Regions from separate parts of the Staphylococcus sp. Marseille-Q1834 genome, predicted to be linked through region 1. Evidence: predicted binding sites of a transcription regulator. Region 1 holds the regulator's gene; the other holds the start of a gene.

Region 1 (5,325 bases):
GCGTTTAACTAGAAGATGTAAAGTAACAGGAAGACCTAGAGGTGTTTTGAGAAAATTTGAAATGTCTCGTATTGCGTTTAGAGAACATGCACATAAAGGTCAAATTCCTGGTGTGAAAAAATCAAGTTGGTAAACTTTTATAAAAAGTACTACTTTAGTCCATTTACAATATAAATAAAAGGTTGTAAAGTATATAAGGGTGAAAATCATGAATGATTTATGTAAATGCTTTGTAAATTGTTCGTATTTTCAATGTTAAATAAATTTATATAGGGGCTATGAAATTAAAATGAAAATTTTTGACTATGAAGATATCCAATTAATTCCAAATAAATGTATTGTTGAAAGTAGATCAGAATGTGACACAACGGTTCAATTCGGACCAAAAACTTTTAAATTACCAGTAGTACCAGCAAATATGCAAACAGTTATGAATGAAGAACTTGCACAATGGTTTGCAGAAAACGATTATTTCTATATCATGCACCGTTTTGACGAAGCAGGTCGTATTCCATTTATCGAAAAAATGCAAAACAAAGGTTTATTTGCGTCAATTTCTGTAGGTGTTAAAAAGAATGAATTCCAATTCGTTGAAGAGTTAGCTGAAAAAGGTTTAGTACCAGAATATATTACTATTGATATTGCACACGGTCACTCAGATTCAGTTATTAATATGATTAAACATATTAAACAACACTTACCTGAATCATTTGTTATTGCAGGTAATGTAGGAACTCCTGAAGGCGTAAGAGAATTAGAAAATGCTGGCGCAGATGCTACGAAAGTAGGTATTGGTCCAGGACGAGTTTGTATTACTAAAATTAAAACAGGATTTGGTACAGGCGGTTGGCAATTAGCTGCATTAAATATTTGTAGCAAAGCTGCTCGTAAACCAATTATTGCTGACGGCGGAATTAGAACACATGGTGATATCGCTAAATCTATTAGATTCGGAGCAAGCATGGTAATGATTGGATCATTGTTTGCAGCACACGAAGAATCTCCAGGTGAAACTGTTGAATTAGAAGGTAAACGTTATAAAGAATACTTTGGTAGTGCTTCTGAATTTCAAAAAGGTGAACACAAAAATGTTGAAGGTAAAAAAATGTTTGTAGAGCATAAAGGTTCACTAAAAGACACATTAGTTGAAATGCAACAAGACCTTCAAAGTTCAATTTCATATGCTGGTGGTAAAGATTTAAAATCATTAACAACAGTAGATTATGTCATTGTAAGAAATTCAATTTTCAATGGGGACAGCGACAGAGGTTAATTATAAAAAGTGGCAGGTGTGACTTATTAAAAAATTTCTTTTATTTTCATTGTTATTGTTGTCCTTTATCTTAATAGTGCCACTCAACGAAAGTCCATCCCTCATTCATTTACAAAATGACGTTCAAGCTAAAGTCAGTAAATGGATGAATGGGGATACTAGTGTTAAAAATAATACGTTAAAAGTTCCGAAAGATCAGGAATTTGCAATTAATAATATACAATTGAATACATCTAAAAGCGAAGTTGAAAAACACTTAGGTCAACCTAAGCGAGTGACCACGAATGAATATGGATTAAAATGGTTTACTTATTATGATGGCGACTATAATAACTTTGTTATGGTAAGCTATTTAAATAATAAGGTCAACGCACTATATAGTAATCAAAATATTATTACGTCTAAATCGAAAATAAAATATAATACACCTAAAGAGGTTGTTGAAAAACGTTTAGGTCAACCTATAAATGAAGTAGTTAAAGGAAGATATCGTTTCGAAGTTAAAGATGATGAATATGATGTCTTCCATAAAGATCATGTATATTCTACAGTATTTTATGATAAGCATAACAATAATGGTGTTACTGCACTATTACAAGTTAGTGAAGCGATGGAGAATCGATTGTCTCAACAATACGGCGCGCCATCCTCTGCTTTAGAAAAAAGCTTTGAATATCAAAATTATGATTTAGTAAATGCTGAACGTAAACAACACGGTTTAAACACTTTAACTTATTCAGATAATCTAGCTCAAACAGCTAGAAAACATAGTGAAGATATGGTTAAAAATAATTACTTTGATCATACAGATTTACAAGGAAATTCGCCATTTGATCGTTTGCGTAAAGATGGCATCACATTTGATACTGCTGGCGAAAATCTCGCTTATGGACAGAAGAGTAGTATTTTTGCTCATGAAGGTTTAATGAATTCTTTAGGGCATCGTAAAAATATTTTAAATAACGATTTTACTACGTTAGGTGTCGGCGTAGATTTTAATAAAAATCGTCAGCCATATTGGACTGAAAATTATACTGGTGAGTAGTTTAAATATTGAATGTTTGGGGTATCTTTTTATTGATAAGGAAGTTGATAATATGACTACTAATACAAAAAATAAAAAAGACATTCTTGATAAAGTGAAAGATATTTTAAACAAAAAAGACACAGTTGAAAAAAAGAACTAGAGCTAGTCAAAAAAGACTAGCTCTAGTTCTTTATTATATTTAAATATATAAGAGAGATAGTTAACTTAAGAAAACAAGTGCTACTTATAATTCTCTATAAAGACCTATTACTTTACCGATAACAGTAACGTTATCTAAATAAATAGGATTCATAGTGCTATTTTCTGGTTGTAATCTATAACGATTTTTTTCTTTGAAGAAACGTTTTACAGTAGCTTCATCATCTTCAGTCATTGCTACAATGATATCTCCATTTTCTGCAATTGTTTGGCTTCTAACGATGACTTTATCTCCATCTAAGATGCCAGCCTCAATCATACTTTCACCAACAACATTTAAAATAAAAATATCGCTATTGTGAGTAGAAGTTAAATGCTCTGGTAATGGAAAATATTCTTCAATATTTTCAACAGCGGTAATAGGAATACCAGCTGTGACTTTACCAATTACTGGCACATATATTGTTTCTTCCATATTAATAGAGTCATTTGATTGTTCACTCACGATTTCAATTGCTCTTGGTTTTGTTGGATCTCTTTTTATATATCCTTTTTCTTCTAATCTTGATAAGTGACCGTGAACAGTTGAACTTGAAGCTAAACCAACCGCTTCACCAATTTCACGAACACTTGGTGGATAACCTTTAACTTGAACTACATGTTTAATGTAATCATATATTTCACTTTGTCTTTTTGTTAATTCTCTCATATATAGGCACTCCCTATGTTTATTTAACGTTATTATAGCATTAATTTTTCATTAAAACAAACATTTGTTCGTTTTTGTATTGACTAGGAACATCTGTTCTGTTAAAGTGTTAATACAAACAAATGTTCTGGGAGTGTAATAAATGATTAATAAATATACTAGTAATTTGATTAGCAATATAGCCATTGTAGTAATCTCTTGCGTTGTTTTTCTAGTTTTTTTCATTAGTTTATATCATAGCTCGCAAATGGAACAAACGTACGAAATTACAGATCATACTATCTCTAAAAAAGCTATGTTAAATAGTGACGATAAGAACATAAAAGACACAAATACAGAACAAACAGATTACAAAGTGTTCGCGTTAGTCCAATAAACTTTTAATGTGTAGAGTAATTATATATAAAATTTTAAAAGCATAAATTCCTTATATAATTAGTTAAGGAATTTATGCTTTTATTTTTAGGAAAGTAATAAATGTTAGAAAGTATGTTGATGGGGTAATAGCACTCAATACACGAGTTTATTTAATATAAACATATATTTATAATTTGAATCGTTAGTTATGGCAGAAATAGCTTTTCAAAAACTTTTTTAACCCACATATTTTTGGTATATTTTATGAAGTAATTAATAAAAATATTTTATTCGAAAAGAGAGTGATTGCCTTGACTAAAGACAATTTAAATATAGATAGAATTAATGAATTAGCTAAAAAGAAAAAAGAACAAGGATTAACTGAAGCTGAAGCTAAGGAACAGTCTAAGTTACGTAAAGCTTATTTAGAATCATTTAGAAAAGGGTTTAAACAACAGATTGAAAATACTAAAGTAATAGACCCAGAAGGAAACGACGTTACACCTGATAAATTGAAAAAAATTCAAGAAGAAAATAAAAATAATAAAGGTTAAAATTCAAGGTTTAACCCCTTGAGATTAATTCCTTATCAAAAACAATATATTTAAGTTATAATATAACAAAGATTATTTAGTAGAAGGGAAGTATTATAGATGTTTAACGAGAAAGATCAATTAGCCATTGATACTATTCGTGCTCTAAGTATTGATGCAATCGAACAAGCAAATTCTGGGCACCCAGGTCTACCTATGGGAGCGGCTCCAATGGCTTACACTTTATGGACACGCCATTTAAACTTTAATCCTCAATCAAAAGACTATTTCAATAGAGACCGTTTCATTCTTTCAGCGGGTCACGGTTCGGCTTTACTTTATAGTCTTCTTCATGTATCTGGTAGTTTAGAATTAGAAGAACTTAAGCAGTTCAGACAATGGGGATCAAAAACACCTGGTCATCCTGAATTCAGACATACTGATGGTGTAGAAGTAACAACTGGTCCATTAGGCCAAGGTTTTGCAATGTCAGTAGGTATGGCTTTAGCAGAGGATCATTTAGCAGGTAAATTCAATAAAGAAGATATCGATATCGTTGATCACTACACTTATGTATTAGCTTCTGACGGCGACTTAATGGAAGGTATCTCTCATGAGGCCGCTTCTTTTGCTGGACACAATCAATTAGATAAATTAATCGTGTTATATGATTCAAATGATATTTCTCTTGATGGGGAATTAAATAAATCATTTTCAGAAGATACTAAACAACGCTTCGAAAGCTATGGATGGAATCACATCTTAGTTAAAGAAGGTAATGACCTAGAAGAAATTGATAATGCTATTACTAAAGCTAAATCTCAAAAAGGTCCTACAATCATTGAAGTTAAAACAATTATTGGTTTCGGAGCTCCAAACGTAAGTGGTACGAACGGCGTTCACGGTGCACCACTAGGCGATGACGAAAGAAAATTAACATTTGAAGCTTATGGTTTAGATCCTGAGAAACGCTTCTACGTGCCAGAAGAAGTATATGAAATCTTCCAAACAACTATGTTAAAACGTGCTAATGAAAATGAAGATGCTTGGAAAGAAAAATTAGAAGAATACTCTAATAAATATCCAGAATTGGCAGAAGAATTTAAATTAGCGATTAGCGGTAAATTACCTAAAAATTATAAAGATGAGTTACCTAAATTTGATAGTGAGCATAACGCTGCTACTCGTGCTGATTCAGGTGAAATTATCCAAGCTCTAAGTAAATCAGTACCTTCATTCTTTGGTGGTTCTGCTGACTTAGCTGGTT
Region 2 (5,325 bases), on a different contig from region 1:
TATCGTTATAGAAAAGGCCGCTTTATTGTACACAAAGAAGAAGCTTATATAGTTAAAATAGTTTATCGTTGGTATTTACAAGGCCTGGGTTATAAGAAAATTTCTCAAAAGTTGGATAAAGATATGAATTTTATTTCTCGTAAGCCCTACCAAGTTAGAAATATTCTCTTGAATCCTAACTATTGCGGTCGTGTCATCAATAAGTATGGCACGTTTAATAATATCGTTCCACCTATTATTGATGTTGATACGTTTGAAGAAGCACAGGAGCGTCGTATTCATAAGCAATACAATCGATCCCATTCTAGAAATAAGCTAAAACGACGAATCAAATGTCCTTACTGTCAGTCAACATTAACAAACTTAACGATAAAAAAAGAGAATCATTCTCTACATTACTATATCTGTCCTAAAAATATGAATGAAGCTTATCATACGTGTCCATTTAAAGGTATCAATGCCCAAATGATTGAAACAGAGGTCCTAAACATTTGTAAAGCATATTGTGACAATCAGTCATTTCATGACAAATTAAATGAGACAATACTAAAAGCTCTAAAACACCAACAAATGAAACACAGACAATCACATCTAACACAAGAACAACTCATCGAAAAGCTGGCACAAAATCAAATTGATATCGAAACGTTTAAACGTTTATCCGCTGGCTCTGAAAATGAAGAACGTTACTCTAATTATTCACATAAACAAATTACCGAAACAATCTGTCATGTACTCAAAGATAAATTGACATTAGAAACCATAGCACCTTTGATTGATGACATTACAATAACTCAAACTAAACAATTACAAGGAATCTACTTTAAAAATAGTCCCCTCAATATCGTTGAACAATCACGTTTAATAACTCCTGAAAGGAATGAAGTAATATGAAACAACTCAAAAAGAAACGTATTGGATTATATGCCCGTGTATCGACTGAAATCCAGACGAACGGCTACAGCATTCAAAGCCAGTTAAATCAACTTAAAGAGTATTGTCAATTTCAAGGATATGAAGTCGTTGATGAATATACCGATCGTGGTATATCGGGTAAAACCACGCAACGTCCTGAACTACAACGTATGTTAAAAGATGCAAACGACGGTAAGTTAGATTGTATTATGGTCTACAAAACCAATCGTTTAGCTAGAAATACCTCAGATTTATTAACTATTGTCGAAGAATTATATAAGATTAATGTCGAATTTTTTAGTCTAACTGAAAAAATAGAAATTGCCAGCTCAACAGGTAAATTAATGCTCCAAATCTTAGCTAGCTTTTCTGAATTTGAAAGAAATACAATTGTAGAAAATGTCTACAATGGCCAAAGACAACGTGCTATTGAAGGTTATTACCAAGGTAATTTACCTCTAGGCTATGATAAAGTACCTGACAGTAAAAAAGAGCTCATGATCAATCAACATGAAGCGAATATTGTTAAATATATTTTTGAGTCATACGCTAAAGGTCATGGTTATCGTAAGATTGCGAACGCATTGAATCATAAAGGTTATGTGACTAAGAAAGGTAAACCTTTTAGTATTTCGTCCATTACCTACATCATCTCTAACCCTTTTTACATTGGAAAGATACAGTTTGCGAAGTATAGACACTGGAGCGATAAGAGACGAAAAGGACTCAATGAAGAACCAATTATTGCAGATGGTAAGCATGCACCTATTATTGATAGAAACTTATGGGATAAAGTGCAATTTAAACGCAAAGAGAGTCGTAAGAAACCACAAGTTCATGGTAAAGGGACCAATCTACTGACTGGGATTGTAAAATGTCCCGAATGTGGTGCAGCCATGGCGGCAAGTAATACGACCAATACATTAAAGGATGGCACTAAGAAAAGAATCAGATATTACTCATGTAGTAATTTTAGAAACAAAGGATCAAAAGTATGTAGTGCTAATTCTGTTAGAGCAGATGTATTAGAAAAATATGTTATGGATCAGATATTGGAAATTATCAAAAGTAAAAAGGTATTGAAGCAATTGGTTGAAAAGGTAAATGAAAACAGTCAAATAGACGTATCTTCTTTGAATCATGATATCGCCTATAAACAGTCACAATGTGAAGAAGTCAAAGCCAAAATGCATACACTAACGAAAACCATTGAAGACTCACCTGACTTAGATAGCGTATTGAAACCCACAATACTTAGCTACCAAGATGAATTGAATCAAATAAATAATCAAATACATCAACTAGAACAAGATAAACAAGCGGAAGCTCCACATTATGATACTGATATGATTGCCAACATACTACAAAAAATATTTAAAGATATAGACAAATTAGAGAAATCACAGTTGAAATCATTGTATCTGACGGTCATCGATCGTATTGACATAAGAAAAGATGAGCATCATAAGAAGCAATTTTACGTTACGCTCAAACTGAATAATGAGATTATCAAACAACTATTTAATAACCATCCACTTGACGAAGTGCTTCTTAGCACTTCGTCTTTATTTTTGTCCCAAACACTATATCTTATTATTTAGTAAATAAAGTGAGTATAATTATATTTTAATAGAATAAAAAATAAAACCCTTCAAGAAAACGTTTACACAAAAATGTATATATGTTATTATCTCTTTGAATGAAACAAACAAATGTTTTGTTTATGAACTATTGTTTCTTTAAAAGGAGGTGCTATTTTGAAAAATAAAGAGCAATTTATTTTAAACGAAATTAAAAAAAATCCTTTTATTACTCAACAAGAGTTAGCAGAACGTATTGGTTTATCAAGGCCAGCCACAGCTAATATAATATCTGGTTTAATAAAAAAGAAATATATATTAGGAAAAGCATACATTGTTAATGAGGAAGATTCCATAATCTGTATTGGAGCTGCTAATGTTGATAGAAAGTTTTATTGTGATACTGATCTACAATCTATGACTTCCAATCCAGTAAAATCAACAAAATCGATTGGAGGCGTAGCAAGAAATATTGCTGAAAACTTAGGGAGACTTGGTGAAAATGTTACATTTTTAACAGCAGCTGGAAATGATAGCGAATGGAGTTTAATTAAAAAACTATCTGAGCCTTTTATGAATACAAATTATATTCAACCTATAGAAAATGCAAGTACAGGATCATATACAGCCATTATAGATAAAAAAGGTGATATGCAGTATGGTTTTGCAGATATGAATATTTACGAGGAAATTACACCTGAATTTCTGTCAAAGCAGTCATCTATCTTATTAAAAGCTAAATGTTTAGTAATAGATTTAAATTTACCCAAAAAATCTATTGAGTACCTCACTTCATTCGCAGAAAAAAACAATATTAAGTTAGTAATTGTACCAGTATCTTCACCTAAAATGATCCATATGCCTAATTCACTACATTCAATTGATTGGTTAATTATTAATCGCGATGAAACCGAAACTTTTTTAAAAATGAAAATTGATAGTAATGATGACATGAGTATTGCTGCTGAGAAATTAATTAATCTTGGTGTGTCTAACGTCATTATTACAAATGGACTAAAACCACTCATTTTCAAAGATAATAGTTCAGAATCATTTCACTCAGTAATTTCATCTAAAAATGTAGTTGATGTAACTGGTGCTGGTGATTCATTTACTAGCGCAGTAATATATAGTTGGCTAAAAAATTATACTAATGAAGACATTATTAACTTAGCTTTGTTAAACTCGAAGAAAACTGTTGAAACTAATTACACTGTTAGACAAAATTTAGATCAAAAACAATTAGAAATTGAATTGGAGGAATTTAAAAATGAAAAAATTTCTTGAATTTTCTACAGAAGTTGAAGAAGCCAAAAAAAACAATAGTCCCATAGTAGCTTTAGAATCTACAATAATCTCTCATGGTATGCCCTACCCACAAAACATTGAAATGGCAAAAAAAGTTGAACAAATAATACGAGACAATGGCGCCACACCTGCTACTATTGCCATAATGGATGGGAAAATAAAAATTGGTTTAAACGAAAATGACTTGGAGACTCTAGCAAATAGTCCTAATGTCGCTAAAGTATCTCGTCGCGACTTAGCAGAAATAGTTGCTACTAAAAAAATTGGGGCTACAACTGTTGCTTCTACTATGATTTGTTCAGAATTAGCTGGGATACCATTTTTTGTCACTGGTGGAATTGGTGGTGTTCATAAGGGCGTAGAAACTAGTATGGATATTTCAGCAGATTTAGAAGAACTAGCGCATACAAATGTTACAGTTATATGCGCAGGAGCAAAATCTATTTTAGACTTGCCTAAAACGCTTGAATACTTAGAAACTAAAGGTGTTCCGGTAATTGGATATCAAACAACTGAACTACCTGCTTTTTTCACTAGAGAAAGCGGTTTAAAACTAAATAGTTCAGTTGAGGAACCTACAGAAATAGCTGAAATTTTCAAGACCAAAATGGAGTTAAATTTACATGGTGGAATGGTCATTGCAAATCCTGTTCCTAAAGAACATGAACTTTCTAAAGATTATATTGACACTATAATTGAAGAAGCTGTTAAAGATTCTATTGCCAATGGAATTAGTGGAAAAGACTCTACGCCTTTCCTTCTTAAAACAATCGTTGAAAAAACAGATGGCAAAAGCTTAGAAACAAATATTAAGTTGGTAGAAAATAACGCTGTTTTAGGAGCTAAAATAGCTGTAGCTTTCAGCAAAATGTAGGTGCTTGACTATGTCAATAATCTTCACATTTTTAGGAATAGTTTTTGCTTTATTAGTTGCATATATTTTTAGTTTTAATAGAAAAGCTATAGATATAAAAAAACCAATGATTATGATAGTAATACAAATTGTTCTTGTTTTATTTATGATGAATACATCAATAGGTCTTAATTTATTAACCGCAATGAGTACATTTTTTGAGGGTTTAATGAATATTAGTAAAGAAGGTATTGAATTCGTTTTTGGAGATTTACAAAATAAAAACGGCTATAATTTCTTTCTAAATGTATTACTACCTTTAGTTTTTATTTCGGTTTTAATTGGTATGTTAAACTATTTTAAAATTTTACCTTTTCTAATTAAAATTATAGGTTGGATAATTAATAAAATAACTCATATGGGGCAACTTGAAAGCTATATCGCAATATCTACTTCTATGTTAGGTCAACCAGAGGTTTATTTAACAGTTAAAAATATTATTCCAAGCTTGTCAAAAGAAAAGTTATATACTATTACTACTTCAGGTATGAGTGCTGTCAGTATGGCTATGCTAGGCTCATATATGCAAATGATCGATCCTAAATATGTAGTTACTGCAGTTGTTTTAAATATTTTCAGTGCTTTGATAATTGCTAGCGTCATTAATCC

The links. The regulator LexA, encoded in region 1, represses DNA repair genes until DNA is damaged. The targets are predictions, from matches to a motif close to CGAACATATGTTCG.
Region 2: LIX58_RS04375 (carbohydrate kinase) is a predicted target of LexA. The motif match lies at 2,621-2,634, and genes of this name have one in related genera.

The regions. Positions count from the first base shown of each region.
Region 1 covers NZ_CAKASN010000002.1:155,333-160,657, forward strand. Annotated here, with positions in the region: gene rpsN (30S ribosomal protein S14) at 1-133, shown strand, start outside; gene guaC (GMP reductase) at 290-1,273, shown strand; gene LIX58_RS09915 (CAP domain-containing protein) at 1,299-2,318, shown strand; gene lexA (transcriptional repressor LexA) at 2,545-3,168, opposite strand; gene sosA (DNA damage-induced cell division inhibitor SosA) at 3,311-3,544, shown strand; gene LIX58_RS09925 (DUF896 domain-containing protein) at 3,837-4,079, shown strand; gene tkt (transketolase) at 4,179-5,325, shown strand, end outside.
Region 2 covers NZ_CAKASN010000001.1:868,879-874,203, reverse strand. Annotated here, with positions in the region: gene ccrA (cassette chromosome recombinase CcrA) at 1-894, shown strand, start outside; gene ccrB (cassette chromosome recombinase CcrB) at 891-2,516, shown strand; gene LIX58_RS04375 (carbohydrate kinase) at 2,673-3,782, shown strand; gene LIX58_RS04370 (pseudouridine-5'-phosphate glycosidase) at 3,766-4,677, shown strand; gene LIX58_RS04365 (NupC/NupG family nucleoside CNT transporter) at 4,688-5,325, shown strand, end outside.